Regions from separate parts of the Pseudarthrobacter sp. genome, predicted to be linked through region 2. Evidence: riboswitches for the same ligand, from Rfam matches in the RefSeq annotation. Region 2 holds a riboswitch; each other region holds the start of a gene.
What was found. Region 2 has a riboswitch for S-adenosylmethionine ahead of V6M49_RS06190 (aminotransferase class V-fold PLP-dependent enzyme). Riboswitches for the same ligand answer to the same signal wherever they lie in the genome.
Positions count from the first base shown of each region.

Region 1: linked by a shared signal. The riboswitch ahead of V6M49_RS11255 (DUF1737 domain-containing protein) and the one ahead of V6M49_RS06190 (aminotransferase class V-fold PLP-dependent enzyme) in region 2 are both predicted to bind S-adenosylmethionine.
Region 3: linked by a shared signal. The riboswitch ahead of metX (homoserine O-acetyltransferase MetX) and the one ahead of V6M49_RS06190 (aminotransferase class V-fold PLP-dependent enzyme) in region 2 are both predicted to bind S-adenosylmethionine.

Region 1 covers NZ_JAKFFD010000144.1:17,810-27,331, reverse strand. The annotation lists gene V6M49_RS11285 (glutamate--cysteine ligase 2) at 153-1,379, shown strand; gene V6M49_RS11280 (LysE/ArgO family amino acid transporter) at 1,476-2,099, opposite strand; gene V6M49_RS11275 (LysR family transcriptional regulator ArgP) at 2,169-3,071, shown strand; gene V6M49_RS11270 (DUF1905 domain-containing protein) at 3,156-3,497, shown strand; gene V6M49_RS11265 (O-succinylhomoserine sulfhydrylase) at 3,636-4,844, opposite strand; gene V6M49_RS11260 (rhodanese-like domain-containing protein) at 4,841-5,254, opposite strand; gene V6M49_RS11255 (DUF1737 domain-containing protein) at 5,251-5,508, opposite strand; SAM riboswitch class IV at 5,522-5,637, opposite strand; gene V6M49_RS11250 (hypothetical protein) at 5,807-6,253, shown strand; gene V6M49_RS11245 (acetyl-CoA C-acetyltransferase) at 6,262-7,458, opposite strand; gene V6M49_RS11240 (GNAT family N-acetyltransferase) at 7,563-8,150, opposite strand; gene V6M49_RS11235 (pyridoxamine 5'-phosphate oxidase family protein) at 8,134-8,598, opposite strand; gene V6M49_RS11230 (NUDIX domain-containing protein) at 8,683-9,150, opposite strand; gene V6M49_RS11225 (aminodeoxychorismate lyase) at 9,216-9,522, opposite strand, start outside.
Region 2 covers NZ_JAKFFD010000074.1:12,635-22,156, forward strand. The annotation lists gene V6M49_RS06150 (DUF4097 family beta strand repeat-containing protein) at 1-112, shown strand, start outside; gene V6M49_RS06155 (PadR family transcriptional regulator) at 112-723, shown strand; gene V6M49_RS19895 (50S ribosomal protein bL37) at 892-966, shown strand; gene rsrA (mycothiol system anti-sigma-R factor) at 1,132-1,392, opposite strand; gene V6M49_RS06165 (sigma-70 family RNA polymerase sigma factor) at 1,389-2,198, opposite strand; gene V6M49_RS06170 (DoxX family protein) at 2,515-3,051, shown strand; gene aroA (3-phosphoshikimate 1-carboxyvinyltransferase) at 3,058-4,458, shown strand; gene rsgA (ribosome small subunit-dependent GTPase A) at 4,442-5,557, shown strand; gene hisN (histidinol-phosphatase) at 5,610-6,422, shown strand; SAM riboswitch class IV at 6,582-6,695, shown strand; gene V6M49_RS06190 (aminotransferase class V-fold PLP-dependent enzyme) at 6,731-8,170, shown strand; gene V6M49_RS06195 (class I SAM-dependent methyltransferase) at 8,292-9,050, shown strand; gene V6M49_RS06200 (metal-dependent transcriptional regulator) at 9,082-9,522, shown strand, end outside.
Region 3 covers NZ_JAKFFD010000146.1:30,996-40,517, reverse strand. The annotation lists gene hutI (imidazolonepropionase) at 1-372, shown strand, start outside; gene V6M49_RS11530 (DeoR/GlpR family DNA-binding transcription regulator) at 470-1,258, shown strand; gene V6M49_RS11525 (histidine phosphatase family protein) at 1,276-1,932, opposite strand; gene V6M49_RS11520 (CPBP family intramembrane glutamic endopeptidase) at 2,101-2,880, shown strand; gene V6M49_RS11515 (VOC family protein) at 3,006-3,644, opposite strand; partial or broken gene V6M49_RS11510 (O-acetylhomoserine aminocarboxypropyltransferase) at 3,882-4,056, shown strand; SAM riboswitch class IV at 4,146-4,260, shown strand; gene metX (homoserine O-acetyltransferase MetX) at 4,273-5,388, shown strand; gene V6M49_RS11500 (hypothetical protein) at 5,486-6,031, opposite strand; gene V6M49_RS11495 (winged helix DNA-binding domain-containing protein) at 6,045-7,280, opposite strand; gene V6M49_RS11490 (SGNH/GDSL hydrolase family protein) at 7,293-8,141, opposite strand; gene V6M49_RS11485 (alpha/beta hydrolase) at 8,237-8,887, shown strand; gene V6M49_RS11480 (RNA-binding S4 domain-containing protein) at 8,970-9,203, opposite strand; gene V6M49_RS11475 (DMT family transporter) at 9,237-9,522, shown strand, end outside.

The DNA of each region.
Region 1 (9,522 bases), on a different contig from region 2:
GGCAGATAACGACCCCCAGAGGCGGGCAAATTCAAGTAGTCGGAGCAACGCCGGGGTTTAGGCTGCTTGCAGCAGCTGGTTCAGCCGGTTCGCGCTTCGTCATGATCGGCTATACCGGGTCAACCTGGCGGGCGTTGCAGCACAATATAAGAATGCGAACATTCGGCGTCGAGGAAGAGCTCCTGATCGTTGATCCGGACACGGGGGAGCCGCTTGCCCTCGCGGATGCGATGTTGTCCGGCCGCCGGATGGCAGCCGACGACGCCCCGGAACGTCCCTATGCGCTGGCAGCCAAGGAAAAAACCGCTCACGACGACTGGACTGGCCTGACTGCCGAGCTGAAGCTTGAGCAGATCGAGACCCAGACCCGTCCCTGCCTCGAGTACGCAGAACTGCTGCAGCAGATCCGGGCCGGCCGGCTGCTTGCGGACCAGGCGGCCATCAAGAACGGTGCCAGGGTCGCCGCGCTGGCCACTTCTCCGTTTGGCCTTGCGAGCCACACCACTCCGGACGCCCGCTATGCCCGGATGCTGGAACGCTTCGGCCTGACCGCGCAGGAGCAGCTGACCTGCGGCTTCCACGTCCACACGTTCATCGAATCCAATGACGAGGGCGTGGCAGTGCTGGACAGGATCCGGGACAAGCTGGCAGTGCTCACGGCAGTGAGCGCAAATTCGCCGTTCTGGAACGGGATGCCCACAGGGTTCGAGAGCTACCGAACCCAGGCCTGGAACCGCTGGCCTATGTCCGGCCCTTCGGCCATTTTCAGCACGTACTCCGCATATCGGAGGGTGGTCACGCGTCTGCTGGACAGTGGCGTGCTGCTGGATGAAGGCATGATCTACTTTGACGCCCGACTGTCCCGGAACCACCCCACAGTTGAGGTCCGGGTGGCCGACGTCTGCCTCCGCGCCGAGGACGCTGCCCTGATCGCGGTGCTGGTGCGGGCCTTGGTCGAATCGGCCAGCCGTGAATGGCGCGACGGCGTGGAGCCGGCCCCGGTGCCCACGGTGCTGCTGCGGATGGCGGCATGGCAGGCGAGCAGCAGTGGCCTGAACGGTGAGTTGCTGGATTTTGGCACGTTCAGGCCGGCGCCGGCCGTCGACGTGGTGCGATCCTTGGTGGATTATCTGGCTCCGGTCCTCGCCGAGCAGGGCGAACTTTCCCTGGCCCGGCAGGGCATCGAGGACATCATTGCCCGCGGCACGGGCTCCACCGAACAGCGCAGGGTGCGGGACGCGGTGATGGAAGAATCGGCGCCCGACGACGGCGGGCTGGGGGCCGTGGTTGCCCACGCCGTGCGTGTCACGATGCGCGGCACCTCCGGGTTGGGTGAGGCGGACGAGGTCCCGGAGCTGCTGCGCGTGCGCCTGTCCTGAGTTCTCCCCGAGGCTTTGCGCGTAAGGGGCGGATATGGCCCTGTTCTTGCGCTGTGACGGGCCCCAAGTGTCCGTTCGCGCCAAGAAACGACGACGTCACGCACCGACAGCCAGGCGCACACCCAGCGTGAGCATTACCGCAGCGACGAGTCCGTCCAGGATGCGCCACGAGGAGGGCCGCGCGAAGAACGGCCGGAGGACCCTGGCCCCGAATCCCAGCGCACTGAACCAGGCGATGCTGGCGGCGATGGCTCCGCCCCCGAACCACCAGCGCAAATCCTGTGCCTGCTGGTTGGCCACCGATCCGAGCAGCAGCACGGTGTCCAGGTAGACATGCGGGTTGAGCCACGTCAGGGCCAGTACCGTGCTGAGGGCGGCGCCGAGGCCGACGGCGGGCTGCCGCCCCGACGCCGTTAGTGCTCCAGGACGAACCGCCCGGCGCGCCGCCATAACGCCGTACCCCACCAGGAAGGCGGCGCCGGCAAACCGGACCACGTCTACGATTACGGGACTCGACCGGAGCAGCGCCCCCACTCCGGCGATGCCCGCAGCGATGAGCAGCGCATCGGAGACGCTGCAGACCAGGACGACGGCGGCCACATGCTCGCCGCGGATGCCCTGCCGGAGGACAAAGGCGTTCTGGCTGCCGATGGCCACGATGAGGGCGAGGCCTGTGCCGAAGCCCAGCGCGGCGGGGCCTAGAAATGTAGTCAGATCCATATCCTCCAACGTACGGGCGGACGTAGGATTACTCCAGCTAATTATTCTTAGCTCTATTAAGGAAAGCTAATGAAGATGTTCCAGTTCGAGCAGCTCCGTACCTTCGCGGCCGTCGTGGACGAGGGGACGCTCGAGGCGGCGGCCCGCAGCCTGTACGTCACGCCGTCGGCCATTTCCCAGCGGCTCAAGGCGATGGAGGACGCGGCCGGCCAGATCCTGTTGCAGCGCACCAACCCCGTCCGCCCCACCACCGCCGGAGAAGCCATCCTGCGGTTCGCCCGGCAGGTCCGGCAGCTCGAATGGGACGCCCAGCAGGAGCTCGGCGGGAGCCGGGACCGCCCGACGGCGCCCATCCCCTTGGTAGTGAACGCGGACTCACTCTCCACCTGGTTCATGCCTGCGCTGGCAAGTCTTCCGCCGGACCTCGGCGCGTGCTTCGAACTGCGCAGGGAGGATGAGCAGCATTCCACCCGGCTCCTGCGGACGGGATCGGTGATGGCCGCGGTAACCGCAACGCCGGAACCGGTCCAGGGCTGCAGCGTGGAACCGCTGGGTTCCCTGCGGTACCGGGCGGTGGCAAGCCCCGGCTACCTCCGGCACTGGTGGCCGGACGGGCCGGAACTTGTTGCCGGGAGCCAGGCCCCGGTGGTGGACTTCGACCGCAAGGATGACCTGCAGGACGGGTTCTTCCGCACGATGACCGGCGCTGAACTGACCGCACCGCGGCACTATGTGCCGTCGTCGGCCGAGTTCGCCCAGGCCATCCGGCTCGGACTGGGATGGGGGCTGCTGCCGGAGCAACAGTGCCTGGCAGACCTCCACAGCGGCGCCCTCGTGGAGCTGGCCTCCGCGAGCCCCGTTGACGTGTCCTTGTACTGGCAGCGCTGGAAGATCGACTCCTCGGTGCTCAACCAGCTGACCGACGCCGTCCGGGAGACGGCCTCCCGGGAGCTGCGCCAGCCGGGCGCCTAAGCTGCTGTTTGCCTCACGCGTTATTCGCCTGGCCCGGCCCCGGCAGGGGATGCGTCCGGCAACGCGGCATGCCATACTCAGGCCGTGACGTCGTCGTACTCATTCCGGGCAGAACTGTGGCGCTATCCCGACGAATCCGGCTGGCACTTCCTGACCCTCCCGGTGGAGGTCGCCGACGACCTCCGGGAGGAGGCAGCGGTGTTCCGGGAGGGCTTCGGCTCGGTCAGAGTCACGGCGGAAATCTCCGGCTGCACCTGGCAGACCTCGGTCTTTCCGGACAGCAAAAGCGGCTCCTACCTGTTGCCCGTCAAGAAGGCCGTCCGGGACGCGGCGGGCATCAGCGACGGGGATGAAGTGGCCGTCCGGCTCGCGATCCAGGGCGAAGACGAGGCAGGTACCGGGGAACGGACAAGCGGTACTGGCTGAACTCTGCCGGGAATGACGCTCCCAGGATCGCCTCTCCTCGAAGCACCCCGCGATGGACTGCGCCGGAAGCCACCGGGAGGGCCGCCACTATCCAGGCATCATCGCGCAGCAGCCCAATCAGAACCAGGCCAACCAGACCTAGATGTGCTTCAGGGCCTGCTCCAGGTCGCCGATGAGGTCGTCCACGTCCTCCAGGCCCACGGACAGCCGTACCACTCCATCGCTGAGCCCGATGGCTGCGCGGCCGTCGGGACCCATGGCGCGGTGCGTGGTGGTGGCCGGATGGGTGATGAGGGACTTCGCGTCGCCCAGGTTGTTGGAGATGTCGATGATCCGCAAGGCGTCCAGCAGCGCGAAGGCGGCGTCCTTGCCCGAGCGGCCACCCGTCGTCGCAAGTTCCAGCGTGAGGACGGTGCCGCCGGCCTTCATCTGCTTGGCGGCGAGCTCGTATTGCGGGTGTGACTTCAGCAGCGGGTACTTGACCCAGCTGACGGCCGGCTGCTGCTCGAGCCATTCGGCAATCCGCAGTGCGGACGTGGAGGAGTGGTTGACGCGCAGCGCCATGGTCTCCAGGCCCTTGGTGAGCACCCAGGCGTTGAACGCGGAGAGAGCCGGGCCGGTGTGCCGCATGAGCTGCTTGACCGGGCCGTCGATGAATTCCTTGGTGCCCAGGATGGCGCCGCCCAGGACGCGTCCCTGGCCGTCGATGTGCTTCGTGCCGGAGTACACAATCACGTCCGCGCCCAGTTGGCCGCAGCGCTGCAGCAGGGGAGTGGCAAAGACATTGTCGACGATGACGGTGGCTCCGGCGGCGTGAGCCAGCTCGCTGACCGCGGCGATGTCCACGATTTCCTGCATCGGGTTGGACGGCGATTCGAAGAACACTGCGGTGGTGGGCTCCGACAGGGCGTCCCGCCACTGGTCCAAGTCCGGGCCGTCAACGAACACGGTTTCCACGCCCCAGCGCGGCAGGATCTCGTTCAGGATCACAAAGCAGGAGCCGAACAGCGAGCGCGCGGCAACCACCCGGTCCCCGGCCGCCAGCAGGGCGCCCAGTGCGGTGAACACCGCTGACATGCCCGACGCCGTCGCAAAGCACGCTTCGGTGCCCTCGAGCAGGCGGAGGCGTTCCTGGAATGTGGCCACGGACGGGTTGCCGTACCGGGAGTAGACGAAGCGTTCGTCCTCGCCGGTGAAGGCGCGCTCGGCGGCGGCAGCGGACTCGTAGACGAAGCCCGAGTTCAGGAAGACCGGTTCGGTGGTCTCCTGGAAGTTGGTGCGGTCCAGCCCGCCGCGGACCGCCTGCGTCTCGGCGCTCCAGCCGGCGGCGTCAGGGTTGAAAGTCATTTGGCTATTCCCAGGTTGGTGGGCAGGCCGCGGTTCTTCCAGCCGTTGACGGTGCGCTCGCCGTAGCGGTCCGGCTCGCCTTCGAAACCCTCCAGGACGTTGTAGGAGGTGAAGCCGGCCTGCGTCGCGGCGATGGCGGCGGCGATGGAGCGCTGGCCCGAGCGGCAGAGGAACACCAGTTCAGTGCCGTCGTCCTCCGGGGCCTGCTGCGTCAGGTCGGTGATGAAATCCCGGTTCGGGATGCCACCCGGGAACGTCCACGGGATGAACAGGGGATCGTTGTCCGTGGCCTTCGTGTCCGGGATGCCGATGTGGGCCCATTCGCCTTCGGTCCGGACATCCACCAGGATGGCGCCCTGTTCGAGTTTGGCCCAGGCCTGCTGCGGGGTGAGGTCTCCGGCGTAGCTCATGCGTGGCCCTCGCCGTCGAAATCGAGGTCGTCCACGGCGGAGGCGACGGCGGCATCAGCTGTCGCGATGGCTGACGGGAGGATGAGTGCCTGCGCAACAATCACAACGCCGCCGTTGGACGTTGCGGCCGGGCTGCCGTGCAGGACATACCCTTCGGCCAGGGCAGTGGAAATCCGTTCACAAAACGACCTGTCATCCGGCCCGGTGACAAGCCGGTACGACAGTTTCTCTTCAGGGGCGGGTGCGTCAGACACGACGGAACTCCTTCTTTCACGCTTGCAGCTCGAATGGGTCGATATGCCGAGTATTCACCTGAGGCACCCCGCCGCGAAAGGGAGGGTTGCCGACCGGCCAGTCAGGGCTTGGCGCCGGTTCTCATTACTCCCCAAAAACGTAACATCCGGCCCGCCCGGCCGCACTGCCGCCGACGTCATGTTCCGTAACCAATGCGTTTTTCCGTAATCCCGCCGTGCTTCCGTAACGCCGGCGCTGACGGGACAATCGGGTCATGGGGAACATTCGGGGGCGTTCACTGACGGGCGCCTGGGCACTGTGACGTTGTGCGCTGTGCCGGTGCTGGTGGGGGTGACCAGCTGCCGGAGCATTTTCGCGCCGCCGCCCTGCATGCCGCCGGACTTTACCGTCTCGCCTGCCGCCGCCAAACCCGGTGACAAGATCACCGTCAGCGCCCCGGATACCACCTGCGATGCCCGCTACGGCACCGACGCACGGGTCCAGGTGACGGTCAAGGATGCGACCGGTACCGCGGTGCTGGAAGAGCTCGCTCCCATGTCCGACGACGGCGGCTTCACTTTCGTGTTCACCGTCCCGGCTGGCGTGGCTCCCGGGAAGGCCGGGGTCACCGCTTACCCGTACAACCTGGACTGGTGCGACGACACCGGAGTGAACAACCGGGCGGCACAGGGGCCGGCGGGACTGGTCCGGGTTTCGTGTGCGGAACGCCTGGTGCCGCTGGTCATCCTTGGACCCGGAGCCTGAACCTGGCGTCAGGCTTTGAGGATCAGGGCGTCGCCCTGGCCGCCGCCGCCGCACAAGGCAACCACGCCTGTCCCGCCGCCGCGCCGGTTCAGCGCGAGTGCCTGATGCAGGACCAGGCGGGCCCCCGAGGCGCCCACCGGGTGGCCCAGGGCGATGGCGCCGCCGTCGGCGTTGATCCTGTCCGCGTCGATCCCCAGGTCCGTGGCGGACTGCAGCACCACCGAGGCGAAGGCTTCGTTGATCTCAATGAGGTCCACGTCGTCAATGGTCAGCCCTTCGAGTTTCAGGGCTCGCTCAATGGCGCGGGACGGCTGGGAATGCAGGGATCCGTCCGGTCCGGCGGTCTGGCCGTGGCTGCCGATTTCCGCGATCCAGCTGAGGCCGGCCGCTTCCGCAGCTGCCTTGCTGGCCACTACCACCGCCGCGGCGCCGTCTGACAGCGGGGAGGCAGAACCGGCGGTGATGGTGGCCGCCGGATCCTTGGAGAAGGCGGGCTTCAGCGCCGCGAGCGTCTCGATGGTGGTGCCGGCGCGGATGCCTTCGTCGGCATCAATCACGACGGCGGGTCCCCGGCGCTGCGGGACCTCCACCGGAGCGATCTCCTCAGCCAGGATGCCGGCCGCCCGGGCGGCCTCCGCCCGCTGGTGCGAAAGGGCGGCGACGGCGTCCTGGTCCTCGCGGCTGATGCCCAGGCGGGCGTTCCCGGCGTCCGTGGCGGAGCCCATCAGTTCACCTGAGACGGGGTCCTGCAGGCCGTCAAAGTTCAGCGAATCCAGCAGCGGCGCATCACCGATGGCCACGCCGCCGCGAAGCCGGGGGAGCAGGTGCGGGGCGTTGGTCATGGACTCCTGGCCCGCCGCCACAATGAAATCAGCCTCGCCGGCGCGGATCATGCGGGCGGCATCAATCACAGCAGTCAGGCCGGACAAGCACAGTTTGTTGATGGTCACGGTGGGCACATCCCAACCGATGCCGGCGGCGAGGCTGGCCTGCCGGGCGGGTCCCTGGCCAGCGCCCGCCTGGATAACCTGGCCCACGATGACTGCCTGGATCTGTTCCGGCGCCACGCCGGACCGTTCCAGTGCGTTCCTGATGGCGTGGGCACCCAGTTCGCTGGAGGTGAGCCCGGAGAGGCTGCCGCGGAACTTGCCGAAGGGGGTCCGTGCGCCGCCCAGGATGACGGGGATGTGGGCGTCGTTGCTCATGGTCTGCCTTTCGGTTGCGGATTCAAGAGTTCTTGAGGCCAGCTTAGGCGAACCGTGAGGGCCGGTGAGGTGGCGCAGGCGCTGTGGATTCGGCCGCGATCGCGTCAGCCGTGGAGGAGCAGTTGGTGGAGCAGGTGGTCCTGCCAGCGGCCGGCGATCTTCAGGTACTCCGGCGCCACGCCGATTTCCCGAAACCCGGCGCGTTTGAGGATCTTGCGTGAGGGCTCATTGTGGAGCAGCGTTGCCGCCTGGACCCGGTGGAGGCCCAGTTCTGTCCGGGCATGGTCCGTGGCGAAGCGGACCGCGGCAGCTCCGATGCCCCGCCGGTTGAGGCTGGAATCAACCCAGTACCCGAGGTTGGCGTTGAGGAACGGCCCACGGACGATGCCAGTAAGGGTGACGGCGCCGACGATGTACGCGGGATCGTCGCGGTTCACCAGCACCCACGGAACTTCCTGGCCCACGGAATGCTGGGCGAGCTTGGCCCGGATGATGTCCAGCTGATGCCTGGGAGTGAAAAAGGCTTCGTCCCGCTCCGGTTCCCACGCAGCCAGGTGCTGGCGGTTCCGGAGGTAGGCCTTACTCAGGCCGGCCGCATCGCTCCGCCGCAGCAGCCGGATCCGGACCCCCGGGACGAGCGGAGCGGGGGCTTCGCTGTCTATAATCTCTCCCGCGCTATTCGAAGGAAGCACGACGGCGGTCCGACAACCGGGTGTTCCAGACATCCGGTTTGGTGACCTGGAATCGGCGGCCGGTCAGTGCAAGTGGGGTTAGCCGGATGTAGTAATTCTTAGGTCCAGACTGCCAGGGCTCCAGATGCAGGGCGTCGACGGCGTCCTTGTCAGCCTGGGCCTCGATCACTTCGGTGTCTCCGCGCGCCACCACACTCCAGGCCACCTCCGTGCGGGGATCGTATCCATCGATCTCCAGCGCCGCGGGACGGTCCGCCTGGGCGCCCCACAGTTTGGAGCCACCGGCGCTGCGGAAGACGATGCTCCTGCGGTCCAGGACGTAGTTGACCGGGAAGATCTCCGGATGGCCGTCCACTACAAGGGCCAGCCGCCCCAGGGTGTCGTCGGCCAGTAGTTCCCAGCATTCGTCAAATGTCAATTTGTTGATCGGCTGCGCGTAAGAGTTCATGCACCAAACCATACGGACCTGCGGGACGGACCAACAGGGTATTGCCACACTTCAACCCCCAGGCCCGGGCCTGGGCAGGTCGACTCAGGGCAATCCAACATGCTCCAGCAGGGCGTCCAGGAGGGGTAGCTGGCCCTTGACCAGCTTGCCGCGGGCCTCGGATTCCGTCACCCACCGGGCATCGTCCACCTCGGGAAAGTCCTGGATGATGCCGGATCCTTTGGGCCACTCCAGCGGGAACGTGTTGCTCACAATCCGTTCGGGCTGGAAGTCAGACTCCGCGGCGAACACTGTGATGATCTTTCCCGACGGTTGCCTGAACGCACCTAGCTCAAAGTAGGGCACAGCTGGCGGCGGCGTGCCGATTTCTTCGGCAAACTCACGCAGCGCGGCCAGCAGTGGTTCCTCGTCGGGAAGGTACTCGCCCTTGGGAACCGACCAGGACTGGGTTTGTTTGCGGGCCCAGAACGGTCCGCCCATGTGCGCTATCCACACTTCCAGCCCGTCTGCTCCCTGCCGGTACAGCAGGATCCCCGCACTGTGGACCGCCATGGCTTAAGGCCTCCCTGCTGGACTTCGGAAAACTACGGGATCCGGGAACTGCTGAATCCGGGAAACTACTGGATCCCGGCAAACAATGCGTTGAGTTCGGCCGTCAGCTGCTTCTGCACCGCAGGCGTCCCGATTTCCTTGCCGTCGATGTGGTTCACCGGCGCGAGCAGCCTGATGCTGGAAATCAGCCACACGGCGTCGGCGTCCAGCAGGTCCCGAGGCTCCAACGGCCCGTAGCCGAGCTCCCAGCCGGCTGCCTTGGCCGCCGCAAAAAGCGCACCCTGGGAAGTCCCGGGGAGGATCCCGCTGTCCAGTTGCGGTGTGATGAGGCGGCGCACCGTCCGGGTGGCGCCGGCGCCGTCGTCGGAGGTT
Region 2 (9,522 bases):
GGACGGGAAGCTGATGCTGGTCCGGACCAACTCGGTGTCCGGCAAAACGTCCATCTTCCATGGCCAGCCGGCCCGCAGTGACGACGCAAGTAGCCCGGAAGCGGGGCACTGATGCCTCCGGTGTTCGCCCACGGCGCGCTCCGGCTGTACCTGCTCGCACTGCTGGAGTCGGGGCCTAAGCATGGCTATGAACTGATCAAAGCCCTCAGCGAACGGTTCGGCGGCACCTACTCCCCAAGCGCAGGAACCATCTATCCGCGGCTGGGGAAGCTGGAGGAAGAAGGGCTCGTCGCCACCGAGCCCGTTGGCCGCCGCACCAACTACCGCATCACCGCGGCGGGGCTTGCCGAACTCAACAAGCGCCGGGAGGAACTCGCCGGAGTCGAGAACGACATTTCCGCTTCCGTCCGCCGCCTGGCGGACAACCTGCGGGCGGATATCCGCGCCAACATGCGTGGGTTGCGGGCAGACCTGGCAGCCACCGCAGAGGCGGCCCGTTCCACGGCGCGGGCCGCCGATTTCAGGAAAGCCGGCCGCCAGTCTTCGGAAGGGTTCCGGGAGCTGAAGGAAGCGGAGATGCTGCTGCAGGCATTCCGGGACGACCTGCGCGTGGAACTGCGGCTGCAGGCAACCCGGCAACCGCTCAGCGCCGTCACGCTGGAAACTGTCAGGACCGTGCTGGACCAGGCGCGCATCTCCATCCGCAACTCACTGCCCGGCTGAGCCGCCCGGCTGAGCCGCCCCGCTGAGCTGCGCGGCCGAGCTGCCCGGCTGAGCCGGCCGGATCGGTGTTGCCCCCGGTCACAGCCCGTTTCGGTTTCGCGGCGTGTCCCATGGTGTGGGAGACTTGAGGGCAGCTCTTTTGAGTACCAACATTTAAGGAGGCCAGCTATGAGCAAGCGTGCACGTAAACGTCGTGACCGTAAGCGTGGCGGCGCGAACCACGGGAAGCGCCCCAACGCCTAAGCTAAAGCTTGGAAAACGGTTTAAGCGAAGGACCCCGGAAGCCACATGGCTTCCGGGGTCCTTCGTTTTTGCACTGGACTTTCACGCCTGCGGTACTGCTGACGGGCATCGACGCAGCCAGGCGTCCAAGCGGTCAGGTGTCCCTTCAGACGGCTACCGCTTGTGTCAGGCGTCCACCGGGCGGATGGAGTGGATCCGGTCCAAAATGGCGTTCTTCAGGTTTTCCGGAGCGGCCTCGGTGCACGAGCGCTTCACCAGGTTGCGGATCACGCACTCGAGGTCGTATTGCTCGGTGCACTCAGGGCACTCATCAAGGTGGGTCTTGATTTCCGTGATGTCCTGGCGGGTCAACGCCCCGTCGAGGTATTCGTAGATGCGTTGCATCCGGGCGTCATCGCAGTCGCCCAATCCCTGGCAGTCGCTCATTTCCTGTTCTCCTGTTTTGTGGTCGCGGCCGTGTCCTGTGATTCGACGGCGCCTTTGAATCCTCGTTCGGCGGCATAGTCCGCCAGCATGTCCCGCAACATTTTCCGGCCGCGGTGGAGCCGGGACATCACTGTCCCGATGGGCGTGTTCATGATGTCCGAAATCTCCTTGTACGCGAAGCCTTCGACATCGGCGAAGTACACCGCCAGCCGGAACTCCTCGGGAATGGCCTGCAGCGCCCGCTTGACGTCCGAGTCCGGCAGGTGGTCCAGCGCCTCAGCCTCGGCCGAGCGCAGGCCGCGGGACGTGTGCGACTCCGCCCTGGCCAGCTGCCAGTCCTCGATGGTGTCCGAGTTCGACTGCAGCGGTTCGCGCTGCCGCTTCCGGTAAAGGTTGATGTACGTGTTGGTCAGGATCCGGTACAGCCAGGCCTTGAGGTTGGTTCCCGGCTTGTACTGATGGAACGCGGAGAACGCCTTCGTGTAGGCCTCCTGGACCAGGTCTTCCGCATCAGCGGGGTTCCTGGCCATACGCATGGCGGCCGAGTAGAGCTGATCCACGTACTGCATGGCATCACGCTCAAAACGGACCCGGCGTTCTTCCGCTGATTCGGTGGCCACATCCACAGGTTGCTCGGCGGGCCCAGGCTCAGCGGGCACAGGGACAACCGCTGCAGGCTGCGCGTCTGCCGGCCGCGAGTCACTCCCTGCCGGCGCGTCGCTGCTGGCATTGGCTTCGCTGCTTGTTTTGGCTTCTCGTTCGGAGGCCTCATACATGGCCTCGAGGGCCGGATCCAGGGTGCTCATTGCGTTCAAGTCTACTGTGACGGCCTTGGCGCGCGCCGTACCGTACTCCGGAGGATCGGATTCCAGAGTCTGCAGTGCTACGGATCCGGCGGGCTCCGTCCCGTCCTTCAGTAACCTCAAGGGCAACTCCAGTCTGTGTCAGGCCATAATGTTCCAGGCAAATACCTGCCGGGCAATCCATGATGAGTCAATTCGTCCGGTGTTCGGCGGACCCGCAAACCATAACCGCTGGCGGCAGGCAAATATTCCCCAAAAGTGCAAGACTAGAACGGACTCCGCCGCATCCGGTGCGGTTCGTCCAGCCAGGAGGAAACCCATGTCCTTTGTCCGTACTCTCGCCCGCCCCATGCTGGCTTCCAGTTTCGTAGTCGCCGGACTGGACAAGCTGAAGAACGCCGATGACACCGCCACCCAGCTTTCGCCGCTCCTGCAGAAGGCAGCCGCGTCGCTGCCGTTCCAGGCCGACGAAAAGATGCTGGCCCGGGTGATCGGCGGAACGCAGGTGGGTGCCGGCGTGCTGTTCGGCCTGGGCAAGTTCAGCCGCCTCTCGGCAACACTGCTGACCGTCATCTCGCTCCTGAACACCTTTGTGGAATGGCGCAGCGCGGACATCAGCACCAAGGAAGGCCGAGAAGCCCGCCGGAACCAGCTGCTCAAGAACATTTCCCTCAGCGGCGGCGCCCTGCTGGCCTCGGTGGACACCGCCGGCAAGCCGGGCCTGGCCTGGCGTGCCGAGCACCTCGCCGCGGACGCCCGGAAGAGCGCCGCCGGCGCCCGCAAGACCACCGGCCAAAAGCTTCACAAGGCAGACAAGGCCGTGCGCCGCGCCGTCGAACACGCAACGGGGGCGTAAGGACGGATGACCGGTTCCACCCCGCCCGCAGCCACCGACTCTCACAGCTCCACCGGCACCGTTCCGCACTGGCCGGCCCCCTTCGCCAGCAGGCCCATCAACGCCACCGTCACGGTGCCGGGTTCAAAATCCCTGACCAACCGGTTCCTGGTGCTGGCCGCGCTGGCTGACGGGCCGTCCCGCCTCCGCGCCCCCCTGCATTCCCGGGACTCTGCGTTGATGATCGACGCCCTCCGCCAGTTGGGAGCCACCATCACGGAGGTGCCCGGCGACGGCGCGTTCGGGCCGGACCTTGAGGTCATGCCCCTGAGCCAGGAGGCGCCGTCGTCACGGACGCACATTGACTGCGGCCTCGCCGGAACAGTGATGCGGTTTGTTCCGCCGCTTGCGGCGTTGCGCAACGGCGTGAGCGTGTTCGACGGCGACCCCCACGCCCGGAAGCGTCCCATGGGCACCATCATCGAGGCCCTGAAAGCTCTCGGGGTGGCCCTGACCGCGGACGACGGCGGGACCCCCTCGTCGCTGCCGTTCACCGTTGCTGGCACCGGGGAAGTCCGGGGCGGCCACCTGGTGGTCGATGCCAGTGCGTCGTCACAGTTCGTCTCGGCCCTCCTGCTGGTCGGCGCCAGGTTTACCGACGGACTCCACCTTGAACACGTGGGCAAGCCGGTGCCGAGCCTGGACCACATCAACATGACCGTTGCCGTACTCCGCGGCGTCGGTGTATCAGTTGACGATTCCGTGCCCAACCACTGGGTAGTGGCACCGGGCCCCATCCGCGCCTTTGACCAGCGCATTGAGCAGGACCTCTCCAACGCCGGCCCGTTCCTGGCCGCCGCGCTGGCCTCCGGCGGCACTGTCCGGATCCCGGACTGGCCCGCCGGCACCACCCAGGTGGGAGACCTCTGGCGCAGCATCCTCGCGGACATGGGCGCGGACGTCAGCCTGGTTGACGGCGTCCTGACCGTCACGGGCGGGCCAGAGATCAAGGGTGCGGATTTTGACGAAACCAGCGAACTCGCCCCTACCGTGGCGGCCCTCTGCGCCCTGGCCAGCGGACCTTCACGGCTGACCGGCATCGCGCACCTTCGCGGCCACGAGACGGACCGGTTGGCCGCGCTGGTCACCGAAATCAACCGCCTCGGCGGCGACGCGGAGGAAACCAGCGACGGCCTGGTGATCCGCCCGGCAAAGCTGCACGCCGGCGTCGTCCACAGCTACGCGGACCACAGGATGGCCACCGCCGGTGCCATCCTCGGCCTCGCGGTACCGGGCATCGAAGTCCAGGACATCGCTACCACTGCCAAGACCATGCCGGAATTCCCGCAGATGTGGGCCGACATGCTGGCCCAGGGCGCTGCTGCCGACAAGCGCGCGGAAGGTCCCACCGGTGGCACGCAGCACTGATTCCTGGGACGAGTCCGACGTCCGGATCCGGCCCAGCAAAAAGGGCTCCCGGCCGCGCACGAAGGACCGCCCCAGCCACGACGACGCCGTCACGGGCCGCATCATCACCGTGGACCGCGGCCGGTACACCGCCGTCGTCGGCGAAGACTCGGGCGACGAGCGGATCATCATCGCAGCCAGGGCCCGCGAACTCCGCCGCTCCCCCGTGGTTGCCGGCGACTTCGTCTCCCTCGTTGGAGATGTCTCCGGGGAGCCTGACACGCTGGCCCGCCTGGTCCGGATCCAGGACCGCAGGACCCTGCTGCGCCGCAGCGCCGATGACACTGATCCGATCGAGCGTGCGGTGGTGGCCAACGCAGATCAGCTGGTGGTGGTGGTGGCCGCCGCAAACCCGGAGCCGCGCACAGGCTTCATCGACCGCGCCCTGGTGGCCGCTTACGACGCCGGCATTGAGCCGCTGCTGCTCGTCACCAAGGCGGACGTCAAGGATCCGGCGGAACTGCTGTCCAACTACGAGCACCTGGACTTCCCGGTGATCATCAGCCGCACGTCGGACTCCGAAGCCTCAGGTATCGATGCCCGCTCCGACGACGGCCTCTCGGCCCGCCTGGACAGTGACGCAGTTTCGCAGCTCCGCGCGTACCTCGAAGGCAAGGTCTCGGTGATGCTGGGTCATTCCGGCGTCGGCAAGTCCACCATGGTCAATGCACTCACCGGAGCCGAACGGGCCACCGGTGGTGTGAACGCGGTGACCGGCCGCGGCCGCCACACGTCGTCGTCGGCCCTTGCCCTGAAGCTGACCGGAGCTCCCACCGGAAGCTGGATCATCGACACCCCTGGCATCCGTTCGTTCGGCCTTGCCCATGTGGACCCTGACCGGATCCTGCGGTCCTTCCCGGACCTGGAGCCGGGTACGGATGCCTGCGAGCGTGGCTGCAAGCACAACACCGCTGCCGTCAACTGCGGGGTGGATGCCTGGGTGTCCGCCGGCCACGCGGGCCCCACAGGCCCGGCCCGGCTCGCGTCCCTGCGACGGCTGCTGGGCACGGATCCCCGCCTGGTGGGCCAGGAAACCAAGGAACTGGGCAGCATCGGCTAGACGGAACGCCGATGTCCCCAACACTGCGGCCCTGAGACGGTAGTTTGGAACCATGATCCAACCCGCTTCGAGCTACAACGATGACTTGCGCCTTGCCCATGTGCTGGCAGATTCCGTGGATGACCAGACCATGAGCCGCTTCAAGGCACTGGACCTCCGCATCGAGACCAAGCCGGACCTGACGCCGGTAACGGACGCGGACAAGTCCGCGGAGGAAGCCATCCGCGGCCAGCTGTCCCGCTCGCGTCCGCGCGACGCCGTGCTGGGCGAGGAATTCGGCAGTTCGGGCCATGGCTCCCGCCGCTGGATCATTGATCCCATCGACGGCACCAAGAACTTTGTCCGCGGCGTCCCGGTCTGGGCCACCCTGATCGCCCTCGTGGACGAAGGCGAACCCGTGGTGGGAGTGGTCAGCGCGCCCGCGCTGGGCAAACGCTGGTGGGCCGCCAAGGGTTCCGGCGCGTACATGGGCAAGTCCCTTGCCGCCGCAACGCGGCTCCGCGTCTCGGACGTCTCCAAACTTTCGGATGCCTCCCTGTCCTACTCCAGCCTGGGCGGCTGGAAGGAACGCGGCAACCTGGATGAGTTCCTGGGCCTGACCGAGGACGTGTGGCGCACGCGCGCCTACGGCGATTTCTGGTCCTACTGCATGGTGGCCGAAGGTTCCGTGGACATCGCCTGCGAGCCCGAACTGAACCTGTACGACATGGCCGCCCTGGTGCCCATTGTGGTGGAAGCCGGCGGCCGTTTCACCTCCTTGGAGGGACAGGACGGGCCGTTCGGCGGCAACGCCCTGGCCACGAACTCCATCCTGCACTCAGAGGTGCTCAAGCGGCTGAACCCGAATCTGGACGATCTCCTCTAGGCGCTTTCTTCGAACTATCGACGGCGGACGCCTCCTCAAGGGGGCGTCCGCCGTCGTATCTTCGACAAATGAGGCTGTTCCTCAAACGCGCGTAACAAAGTCCTTAACATTGGGCCGAGCTTCCTTTCTGCAGCGGCGGATGTTCTAGGCTTCTTAACAGGTCACGAGTGCCAGCGCTAAACCCCGGTTTGCTGGCCGGCAACCCTCCATTCGCGGTGGGGTGCCCCGGGTGACGACCAGGCCGGTCCGGAATGGACACGGCAAGCGCGGATTCCCGTTACCGGGAGTCCTTTTAGAGTGAGGTCTCCGTGACAACTGCCACCGTCTCCCCCAGCACTGTTTCTCCCAGCAACGCTGGCCCCGCCAAGGCCGCTGCGTTGTTCAACGATGCCGCCGCCATTGCCGGCCGCCCCCTCTCTGCCGTCACCGGCGCGGAAATCCAGGCACCGCTGATCCAGGGCGGCCACATCCGGTACGCAAACCTGGACTACGGCGCATCCGCTCCCGCCCTCTCCGTGGTGTCGGCCTACCTCAACGAGATCCTGCCGTTCTACGCCAGCGTCCATCGCGGCGCCGGCTACGCATCCCAGATCAGCACTTCCGTCTATGAGAACGCCCGGGACATCGTGCGCGACTTTGTGGGCGGACGCCCGGACGACTCCGTCATTTTCACCCGGAACACCACCGACTCGCTGAACCTGCTGGCGGGTTGCCTGCCGGCGACGGACGGGCGGCCCAATGGCGATGTCCTCTACCTGGACATCGAACACCACGCCAACCTCCTGCCGTGGCAGGGAGTCCCGCACCGCAGCGTCGTCGCCGCGGACACCATCGTGGGGACCCTCGAGGTCCTCCGCGCCGAACTTGAGCAGGGCAACGTCAGCCTCCTCGCGGTCACGGGCGCCTCCAACGTCACCGGCGAGATCCTCCCGATCAAGGCCCTGGCCGCCCTCGCCCATGAGTACGGGGCGCGGATCGTGGTGGACGCCGCGCAGCTGGCACCGCACCGGCGCATCAATATCAGCACCGACGACGTCGACTACCTCGCCTTCTCCGGGCACAAGCTCTACGCGCCCTTCGGCTCCGGCGTCCTGGTGGGCCGCACCGACTGGCTCGACGCCGGCACGCCCCACCTGGCCGGCGGCGGCGCCGTCCGCGAGGCAAGGCTCGACGGCGTCAGCTGGGCCACCGGTCCGGCCCGGCACGAGGGCGGCTCCCCCAACGTCCTCGGCGCGGCCACCCTGGCCCGCGCCACCCAGGTCATCGCATCCCTGGACCACGACCGCTGGCACGCCCACGAGGCGGCCATCAGGTCATTCCTGGTGGAAGGGCTCGGGAGGATCGACGGCGTCACCGTGCACCAGATCTTCTCGGACACGGACGCCGAAACGGGCACCATCGGCGTGGTGAACTTCTCCGTGGCAGGGTACGACGCCGGGCTTGTGGCCGCGTACCTGTCGGCCGAGCATGGCGTTGGCCTCCGGGACGGCCGCTTCTGCGCGCACCCGCTGCTCAAGCGCCTCGGCCTTCCCTCCGGTTCCCTGCGGGCCAGCTTCGGCGTGGGCTCACGGCTGGAGGATGCCCAGCGGCTCCTTGCCGGCCTGGAGCAACTCCGCCGGACCGGCCTGGGCTGGGACTACGTGGTGGACGCGGGCCGCTGGGTTCCGGCCAACGACACCCGCACGTACCCTCACTGGGCTCCCAACACCCCGGGCACCGCCGGCGCGGCTCCGTGCCTTGACGACTGACTGACGCTTTCCTCCCCTGGTTCCTGACCGGGCCGCCATCTGACCGCCGCCTGACCCAGGGGCTGCGGCCCATGCGGTAAATTCGAAGGATACCGATGGGCACAGTTGAAGGAGGCCGCACGTGGCACGGGGTGGCCCCAGACTTGAGCACGGACGCCGCCTGGAGCTCGGACGGAGTTTCCAGGACGGCGGCGAACACTACCAGCGCGTACGCCCTGGCTACCCTGCCGACTCAGCGGACTGGCTGATCCCTGCCGGGGCCGCGGACGCCGTGGACGTGGGGGCCGGAACCGGCAAGTTCACCGCTCTTCTGCTGGAACGCAGCCTGGCGGTTTCCGCCGTGGACCCGTCGCCGGACATGCTCGAACAGCTGCGGGCCCACTACGCGGCGGCGGACGCGACGCAGGGGACGGCAGAGGCGACGGGACTCGCTGACTCCTCGTTCGACGTCGTAAGCGTGGCGCAGGCCTGGCACTGGTGCGATCCGCTGCCGGCGAGCACCGAACTGGCGCGGATCCTGCGGCCCGGCGGAACGCTCGGGCTGATCTGGAACCAGCTGGACACATCTGTTCCGTGGGTGCACCGGTTGTCCCGCATCATGCACGCGGGCGACGTCTACAAGCCCGGGTTCCGCCCGGTGGTGGGGCCGGAGTTTGAAGGCCTCGAGAGCCATGTGACGCGGTGGGAGGACAGCCTCAGCACGGCGGACATCATGGAACTGACGAAATCCCGCAGCTACTACCTGCGCGCCGGCGAAGCCACGCGCGGCAAGGTCCTCGCCAACCTCGACTGGTACCTGCACGAACATCTGGGGCACGCCGCCGAAGAGGAGATCAGCCTGCCGTACCTGACATTGACGTGGCGGGCCACGAAGGCGTGACGGGCGCTGACCACCGGGTAGGCTTGGAAACGTGAAGACCAGCGCGCCCTCCTCCTCGATCGAGGACTACGTCAAGGTCATCTACGGCTTCACGGAGTGGCAGGACAAACCCATCACGTCCTCCCAGCTCGCGCAGCGCCTGGGGGTGGCCAATTCCTCGGTCTCGGAGATGGTCCGCAAGCTTAAGGACCATGGCCTGGTGGACCACAAGCCATACAGCGCCATCACCCTGACAGACTCCGGGGTCCGGCTGGCATTGTCCATGGTGCGCCGGCACCGGCTGATTGAGACCTACCTGGTGCAGGAGCTCGGTTACAGCTGGGACGAAGTCCACGACGAAGCCGAACTGCTGGAGCACGCGGTGTCGGACACGTTTATTGAGCGCATGTCGGCAAAGCTGGGCAACCCGCAACGCGACCCGCACGGTGACCCGATCCCTTCCGCGGACGGTACGGTGCTGCTGCCAGCAGCT
Region 3 (9,522 bases), on a different contig from region 2:
GATCTCTCCACCCGGCAGCCGCTGGCCCCGGGGCGTGAACTGTTGGACGCGGGCGTGCAGGTGGCGCTGGCTTCCAATTGCAATCCGGGTACCTCCTACACCAGTTCCATGGCGTTCAACGTGGCGACGGCCGTGCTGCAGATGCGCCTGAGCGTCCATGAAGCGGTGCGCGCCGCAACGTATGGCGGCGCGCTGGCGCTGCACCGGGAGGCAGGGCGCGACGCCGACGGCGAACGGGCGGTGGGTTCGCTCGCCGTCGGGCATCGTGCGGACCTGCACATGCTGAACGCCCCCTCGGCAACGCATCTCGCTTACCGCCCGGGCATGCCGCTCACGTACGCCGTGTGGCGGGCCGGTGTACGGGCACGCTAAGTACAGACGCACTTAGTGATTGCGAGGTGATCATTTGTGCCTGTTATGATCAGATAACGTCATATATTGGTGACTGTTTGATCGCTGAGAGGCCCCCATGACCCGCACCGACCGCCTGACGGCCATCCTGGACATTCTCGCCAAGACCGGCCAGGTGGAGGTCGAGGAGATTGTCTCCCAGCTTGCGGTCTCGCCGGCCACGGCGCGGCGGGACCTGGACAGCCTGGCCAAGCGTCGGCTGCTGACCCGGACCCGGGGCGGGGCCACCACCGGCGCCCTGGCCTACGACCTCCCCGGGCGGTACAACCGTGACGACCACGCCGAAGCCAAGGAGCAGATCGCCCAGGCCGCCTCGGCGCTGATTTATCCCGGCGCGGTGATCGGTCTCTGCGGCGGCACCACCAGCACGGCCCTGGCTCAGATCCTGGCCACGCGCGAGGACCTCAACGCTCCCGGCCACCAGTCCACCCTGACGGTGGTCACCAACGCCATCAACATCGCTGCGCAGTTGGCTGTCCGCCCCAACATCAAAGTCATGGTGACCGGCGGCATCCTGAACCCCCGTTCGTACGAACTGGTGGGCCCGTACACCGACATCATCATGCAGAAGGTGGTCATGGACATCGCCTTCATCGGCGTGAACGGCATCGACGCCGAGGTCGGTCCCACCAATACGGGGGAGGGCGAAGCGTCAGTGAATGCCCTGCTGGCCAGCCGGGCCCGGATCTCGTACGTGCTGGCCGACTCCTCCAAGGTGGGCGTCAGAGCCTTCGCCACCATGGACGGTTACGCGTTCACCCGCCTGATCACTGACTCCGGGATCTCCGCCGAGGATAAGGCAGCGTTCGAAGCCAATGGCACCGAAGTGATCGTGGCCCCACACTAGGCGAGCAGCAACAACCCCTAGAAGATCACCGGCGGCGCATTCAGGACGGTCTCGTCCACCCGGCGGTCCACCCATTGGCTGAACGGAATGTCGAGTTCGTACTTGCCCAGGTCCGTGCGCAGGAGGGTCCGCACCGCGGCATTGTCCGGGTTGTTGAGCGATTCGAAATACTCCACCGACCAGTGGAACCAGCGCATGCAGAACAGGCGCATGGTGAGCCCGTGGGTGACCAGCATGGTGTTGGGGGCGTAGTCCGGTTTGGACCAGTGCCGGTACAGCGTCTCCATAAAGGATGAGATCCGGTCGTAGACGTCGGAGCCGGATTCGCCTTCCCTGAACCGGTAGAAGAAATGGCCGTAGGCGTTGCGGAGTTCCTTCTGGTCCTCGATGTCGCCGGTGATCTGGAAGTTGGCCCAGTCCTGCTCACGGAGGCGCGGCTCTTCGATCACCCGCTCCGTGAGATTGCCGAGGTTGAGTGCCTCCAGGGTCTGGTGAGCCCGCAGGTACGGGGAGACGTAGACGCAAACCTGCCGGCCGTCCAGCTCGCGGCGGATCCGTTCGCCGGCCGCCGTGGCCTGCGCCAGGCCCAGGGGTGTCAACGGAATCCGGTAGTCCGGGACCCTGTTGTAGATGGACGTATCGACATTGGCCGCGGACTGGCCGTGCCGGATCATGAAGATTTTCCCTGGCGCGCTCATAAGCCCCAAGCATAGGTGCCGCCCGAAGGACGCTCCCTCACTTTTGGTGCGTTTTCGGCGGACGCTCTCTCACTTTGGTCAGCCCCGGCGAGCTGGCCACCCCCGAATCAGCGAAGAACCAGAAACTACAGGCAAGATGGAACCATGTTGGTTCCCTCCCGCCGTCGGCTGCGGATTGAAGTCTGGATTGTGCTGGGTCTGTCCCTGGGGCAGTCCGCCGTCTACTCGGTGGTGCAGCTGCTGGACAAGATGACGCGTGCACCGCTGGCCGAGGGTACGTCCACGCTGAACCGGTCACAGAGCCCCCGCGAATACTTCGACCTCACCTACCAGCTGCTGGACATCATTTTCGCCCTTGTGCCCGTGCTGCTGGTCATCTACTTCCTCACGGACCAGCGGCAATCCGGCGCCGGAGTGAGCCCCCAAGGCTGGTCCGCCTTCCGGAAGCTGGGGTTCAACTTCGCCCGGCCGGGCCGTGACCTGCTGCAGGGCTTTGGCCTCGCGGCGCTGATCGGGATCCCGTCGCTGGGCCTCTACGCAGCGGGACGTGCCCTGGGGATCACCACCGCCATCATCCCCAGCGCGCTCGACTCGTATTGGTGGACGGTTCCCGTCCTGATCCTGTCCGCGCTGCGGCACGCCGTCGTGGAAGAAGTCATTGTGGTGGGCTACCTCCTGGACCGCTTCGGCAAGTTCGGCTGGAGCATGCCCCTGGCCATCTTCACCAGCTCGATGCTCCGCGGCAGCTACCACCTTTATCAAGGCTTCGGGCCGTTCATCGGCAACGCAGTGATGGGCGTGGTCTTCGCCTGGCTCTACACAAAGACCAAGCGGGTGATGCCGCTGGTTGTCGCACACGCGCTGCTGGACATCGTTGCCTTCGTTGGCTTCAGCCTCTTTGGCAGGGCTGTGGGCCTGGGGTAAGGCAGCCGTGGTTCCCGTGCCGCACAGGTGAACTGAACCGGGTCCGGCCTTAAAGGATTCGGCCACCATCGGTGGGTGGCATCATTGGCACCCGCTGATGGCGGCCGAAGCTATTGAACGTGCAATCAGATGGTGACTGCTCCGGTAGCGGTTTCGAAGGTTACGGACAGGATGCCCGGGGTTCCATGCGGAGCCACCCAGTCAACGGCCACATCCTCCAGCGGCTTCTCGACGGGCTCGCCCAGCCATTCCGTCACGCGTTCGGCGGAACCGGCTATGGTCAGGCAGCTCATCTTGACGTTGCTCTCATAGGCGTTGGACGGGTGCAGGGCGGGGTCACCCTCCCACTTGAGCATGTACGGGACCTGGGGGTCCGCGATCAGGCCCAGGATGCCGATCTGCTTCCAGACCAGCTCGCGGCCGTCCGGGAACTTGCGGTTGCCGTTGACGGCGGCGCGGCCCAGGCGGTTTTCGAACGGAGCGAGGTCGTCCACTTCGACGCACCAGCCCATCCAGCCGCCGCCGGCCTCGGACCGGGCCCGGACGGCCTGCCCGAAGGGAGCCTTGTCCGATGCCGGGTGGTTCAGGACCTCCACGACTTCCAGGTATTTATGGCCCGCGAGGGGAATAATCATGTTCCGGGTTCCAAACCGGGGGTGCACTCCACCCTTCACGGCTTCAACGCCGAGGGCGGACGAAATACGTTCGGTGGTGGCAACGAGGCCATCTTGTTCACAGGCGTAAGAGACGTGATCCATGCGCATGCCATCATCTTGGCACTTTGTGATCCGGCTCTCAGCTAAGGGTAGCCTTACCGGAATCCTGATGCGTCACGAGTGGACATTCCGCCGGGAAGCAGGAGAATAAACGGCCCGCTGACCACGTCCATCACAATCCTGTTCGCGTCAGGCAAGGCTTCCCGCACTGAACGCAACCGAGCAGCGCCACACCACATCAAGGAGCCTTGAACGTCGAACGGATGGTCTTTAGAAACCCGCCAGATCCACGCTGGCCAGGAGCCGGACAGCGCCACCGGCGCACGGGCGATCCAACCCCACGCAGGATGCCGTGGAGCAGAGGATTGCCAGCCGGGAGGGCGGACTCGCGGGGCCGCTGCTGAGCTCGGGACAGGCCGCTGGAACCTTTGCGATCCTGAACATTTCCCCCTGCAAGGACGCGGCCGGCCAGCCGCAGTAGGCCTCCCGCGAAGTCATAACCAGTCACACGCTTAGCAATAGACCGGGGCTGTTCGTACACTCAAAGCAGGTCATGAGTGCCAGCGACAGCCCCGGCTTGCTGGCCGGCAACCCTCTTTTGCGGTGGGGTGCCCCGGGTGAGGACCTGGCCTGCCGGTCAATTGACGGTGGGCAAGCGCATAGAAAAGGTCCTTCCATGACGATTACGATTTCCCGTACTGCAGCACCCGGAAACGGGGTGGTCCGTTACGCCAGCATCGGCGGACTCGAGCTCGAAGCCGGCGGTTACCTCCCGGAAGTCACCCTCGGCTATGAAACGTGGGGAACCCTCAACGCGGACGGCTCCAACGCCGTCCTGATTGAGCACGCCCTGACCGGAAGCACACACGTGACGCGCGGCGACAGCGACGAGCCAGGCTGGTGGGAACAGCTGGCCGGGCCCGGTGCGCCGGTGGACACGGACCGGTTCTTTGTGGTCTCCATCAACATCGTGGGCGGCTGCTACGGCTCCACTGGGCCGTCCTCGGATGCCCCGGACGGCAAGCCGTGGGGGTCCCGCTTTCCGTTGGTAACGCTGCGGGACACCACCGCGGCCGAGGCCAGGCTGGCTGACCAGCTGGGAATCCCGAGCTGGTACGCCGTGCTGGGCGGTTCCATGGGCGGCGCGCGGGCCCTGGAATGGGCGGTCACCTACCCGGAACGGGTTCAGCGGTGCGCCGTCATCTCGATCGGTGCCGCCAGCACGGCCGAACAGATCGCATTCGCCCAGGCGCAGACGCTCGCCATCCGCCAGGACAGCAATTTTAACGACGGCGACTACTACGGCGGTCCGCTGCCGGAGGACGGACTGGCCCTGGCACGGCGCATCGCGCACATCACCTACCGCTCCGCCGAGGAATTCCATGGCCGCTTCGGCCGGTCGGCCCAGCACCCCGAATCGCCGTTCCAGGCGGCAGCGCTGGGGGAGCGGGGCCGCTACCAGGTGGAAAGCTACCTGGACCACCAGGGCAAAAAGCTGGTGCGGCGCTTTGATGCCAACAGCTACATCGCCATCACCGACGCCCTGATGAGCCACGACGTCTGCCGCGGGCGGGGCTCGCTGAACGAGGCCTTGGGCCGGGCCACCGCCAGGTTCTTCGTGGCTGCGGTGAACAGTGACCGGCTGTACTTCCCGTCCCAGTCCCGTGAACTGGCTGACGCGCTCCCGGGCGACGTGGACGTGCACGTTATTGAGGCCCCGATCGGCCACGACGGCTTCCTTACCGAGATCGGCCAGCTCGGCGTTCAGCTCCGAGACACCTTCCTCATCTAAGCGACAGAGGACACTTGAGCCCCTGCCCTTAAACGCGAGAGGACACTTGAGGCCCTGGAATCAGTGCCTCAAGTGTCCTCTCGCGCTGACTAAGCGATCAGCCGTTCATGATGTCGGAGCGGCGCTTCATGTAGTCCTCCATGGCCAGCTCGCCGTTGCTGTACTGCTGGTCGAGTTCGGCCAGTTTCCGGGCACGGTATCCCTGCGGGCCCGACGGCGGCAGGGGAATGCCGGGGGCGGCAGGCTGCTGCGGTGCTTCCGCGCGCTGCTCCGGCATCCGCTGCTCCGGCACCGGCTGGCCGTTGGGTTGCGGCTGGCCGTACGGCGGGAACTGCTGATCCGCAGAAGGAATCGGCTGCATGGGCGGCAACGGCTGGCTCGGCGGCAGGGGCTCCGGGCTCATGATCTGCCGGAAGCCGCCACTCATGTAATCCTGCTGCGTGTAGCCGTCACGGGGCTGCTTGTTCTGCGGCCCCGGGTACTGATCGCTGCCCGGGTACTGCCCGCCGCCTGGAAACTGCTCGGGGTAGCGCCCGGAAAAGCTCTGCTCCTGGTTCCGTTTGTTCATGGATTTCCGGTACATCCGCATCGCCATCGGTATTACGAACGACAGAATGATGATCCAGAAAAACAAGCTGTTCACGGTGTAGCGCCTCTCATATGTGTCCTTCCAGCTTAACCCCGGAGCCCACACGGACGGCCGGGATGCCCAGGAAGGCCCCGTACCGGTCCACGGCGTCCTGCACGGCATCCTCCACAGCCGGCCCCGCGGCAGCGGACAGCCGGATATCCAGCTCACAGCGGCCGGAGAACATGGTGTGCCGCCAGCAGCCGGCCATCCGCCCGTCCAGCAGCACCACATGCATCGGATCCCCGGCGACCGGGAACGCCGGAGCGCTGCCGCCCAGGTAGTGCCGCGTTGCTGAATAGCCCATCACGTATTCGTCGTAGCACTGGATCAGGTCGATCCGGGGCCCGGCCGCGGCCGCGGCATTGCCGGGTTCCGAACCGCCCTCCGCGCGGGCGTCGAAATAATGCTCGACGCCGTCAATCACCGACGTTGCCAGCGTTTCGGGAGCAGCCGCCAGGGTCTGTTGGAGGCCGAGCCGCACGTCGGCCATGGTGAGCCCGGACCAATCGGCGCAGTCCTTGACCGTGGCCGGCCCGCGGCTGGTGAAGTAGCGCCGGACGAGCTCGCTGAGCGCTTCGGCCCGGGTGGGCGGCATGGCCGGACCGGCAGGTACACGCTCGTCAAAAAGGGCGTAGGTCTGCTTCAGGGCCCCGCCCCGACTGCGCACTGGCGACCCGCTGGTCAGGATCCCGCTGATCTCGGCGTGCATGATCAGGTAGGCCAGCCCGAAGCCGGTGGCTGCGAACCCTTCGTCCTGCAGCCGCGCAGCCAGCTGTTCGCGGGTCAGGTGTGGCCCGCCCCGGACGGCTTCGGCCAGGACCTGTCCGCTCCGGCCAGCGGCGGCGGCATCAATCCCGGACTGCCTGTACATGCCCGCGTTGCCCTGGTGAAGCCGCGGCGCGGACAAGGCCGTCAGCCAGCGAAGATCCTCGCGGTGCACAAAATGCCAGGTGGGCCGCAGGATATGGGTGCGCAGGATGCGCCCGTCGGACACCGCCTCCTCCACCTCCGGGGCTGTGGCCACCGCAGCCTCCGAAGCACCACGACGAGACGGGGCCCCGCCGGCAGGTCCAAGACTGCCGGTCCTTTGCGCCAGGCTCCAGCGGGCGTAAGGAAACTCCTGCGCCTGGACAGCCAGCAAGTGCCGGACGGCGTCCTCCGGGGCGCCCAGGCCGGGCCCGCGCAGCCGTTGGGCGTGAAGCCGCCGCCGCACCACCTCGTCCGGATCCATGGCTGTCCGGGAGAGCTGTCCCTGGCTCACGCCGGGCCGCCGCTAGTGCCGGGCGTCGGTGGTGCCCAGCGGCCCCTCGCCGGATCCCAACGGAACGCCCGGGCCGAACACGGGTCCCGGCGTCGGGCGTTTTGCGGTGATTCCGTCGCCGGAGGAGCGGTGGCGCAGCCGCCGCACCACCCACGGGACAAAGTACTCGCGGGCCCACACCAGGTCCTCGGAGCGGGCTGCCCGCCACGTGCGGGCGGGCAGGGGCTTGGGCCGGAGCGGCTCAAGCGTGTGGTCCACGTTCAGCGATTCCAGCACCATGGCGGCGATGGTGTGGTGTCCCAGCGGCGAAAAATGCAGGCGGTCCTCGTCCCACATCTGCGGATCGTTCAGCTGCTTAAGCGACCACATGTCGGCGATGATGGCGTCATGGCGGGCGGCCACGGTGCGGAGGTTCTCGTTGTAAATGGCCACCTTGCTGCGGATCCGTCCCAGGACCGAGGAACCGGTATCCGGACCGTTGAACAGCACCACCGTGGCGCCGCCCATGGCCAGGATCTGGACCACGGAATCAAGTTTTTCGGCGAGGGCGTCGGGGTCGCCGCCGGGCCTGATGAGATCGTTGCCGCCGGCGGAAAGGGTGATCAGGTCCGGCTTCAGCGCCAGGCACGGAGCAAGCTGCTGGTCCACGATCTGCTGCAGCAGCCGGCCGCGGACGGCCAGGTTGGCATAGGCGAAGTCGGCCTGGCCCCTGCCCAGTTCCTCGGCCACCCGGTCTGCCCAGCCGCGGAAGCCGCCGGGGCTTGTGGGGTCGGGGTCGCCGATGCCCTCGGTGAACGAATCCCCCATCGCCACATAGCGGCTCCAGGGGTGGGCTTCCGTGGCCCTGGGCGGGCTCTGCATGGCTTTTGCTTCATTCACGGTCCTATCCTGCCTCCTTGCTCACAAGCTACGCCACCGTAGGTAGTTACCGCTGGGTAACTGTAAGAATGGAAACCATGACTGACGCCCAAGTATTTCCCGCCCCCGTTGTTCTGTGGTCCCGGCCGGAGGACCAGCGCTCCGGAAAGCCGCTGCTGGTGCTGCTCCACGGCTACGGCGCCAACGAACAGGACCTGCTGAGCCTGGCGGATTTGCTTCCCGAAGACTTTGTTGTTGCCTCACTCCGGGCGCCACTGGCCACGGGCCCCGGGTTTATGTGGTTCCCCCTGACGGCCTCCATCGAGTACACGCTCGACGCCGTCAAGGCTGGAGCCGGTTACGTACAGCACTGGATCGACACCGTCAAAGCCGACCACCCGTCGGTGACGCTGCTCGGCTTCTCCATGGGAATGGCGATGGCCACCACGCTGCTCCGGCAGCGCCCCGCTGACTACGCCGCCGTCGTCGGGCTTTCCGGTTTTGTGGTCAACGCGGACGGGGACCCTACGTTCAAGGATGGCGAGCTGGACGGTACAGTGCCGCTCTTCTGGGGCCGCGACCAGCAGGACCCCGTGATCACGCCCGACAAGATCGAGTACACCATGGGCTGGGTGCGCGGACACGTCAAGCTCACCAAGGTGCTCTACACGGGCATGTGGCACGGCATCAACCAGCAGGAAATCGGGCACGTCTCCGAGTTCCTGACGCACGAGGTGCTGAACAAATAAACGTACGACGGCGGCCGGCGGCACAGTGCCGCCGGCCGCTTACGCTGTCCTCACCGTCTGAGGCTGAGCCAGGCCTGTTAAATCAGGCTTCCGGTGCCACAACCTGCACGGTCTGCCCGTTGACGGTGACGGTGTCGCCGTTGTGCAGCTGGCGTCCGCGGCGGTCCTCGATCTCGCCGTTGACCTTGACGAGTCCGTTTTTGATCAGTTCGGCGGCTTCCACGCCGTCCTCCACCAGGCTGGCGAGCTTCAGGAGCTGGCCAAGACGGATCATGCTGTCGCGGATGGGGATCTCTTGAATGTCCTGGTTGCTCATACAAGCAATAATGCCTGACGTAAGGTGAATCCAATGACCCCCACCCCACGGCTGCCGCGCTTCGCGGGGCTCCCGCTGGCCGTCGGCGCGGGACTGGCCATTCCCGTCCAGGGCCGGATCAACGGGGCCCTCGGGGTACGGCTCAACGACGGCATCGCCTCGGCCGTGGTGGGTTTCAGCACCGGACTGGTGGTGATGATCCTGATCTCCCTGATCCTGCCCAGCGGCCGCGCCGGCCTGGCCAGGATCCTGCCGGCGGTCCGGACCCGGGCTTTCCCGCCCGTGTACGTGCTGGCCGGCGGCATCGGTGCCCTATTTG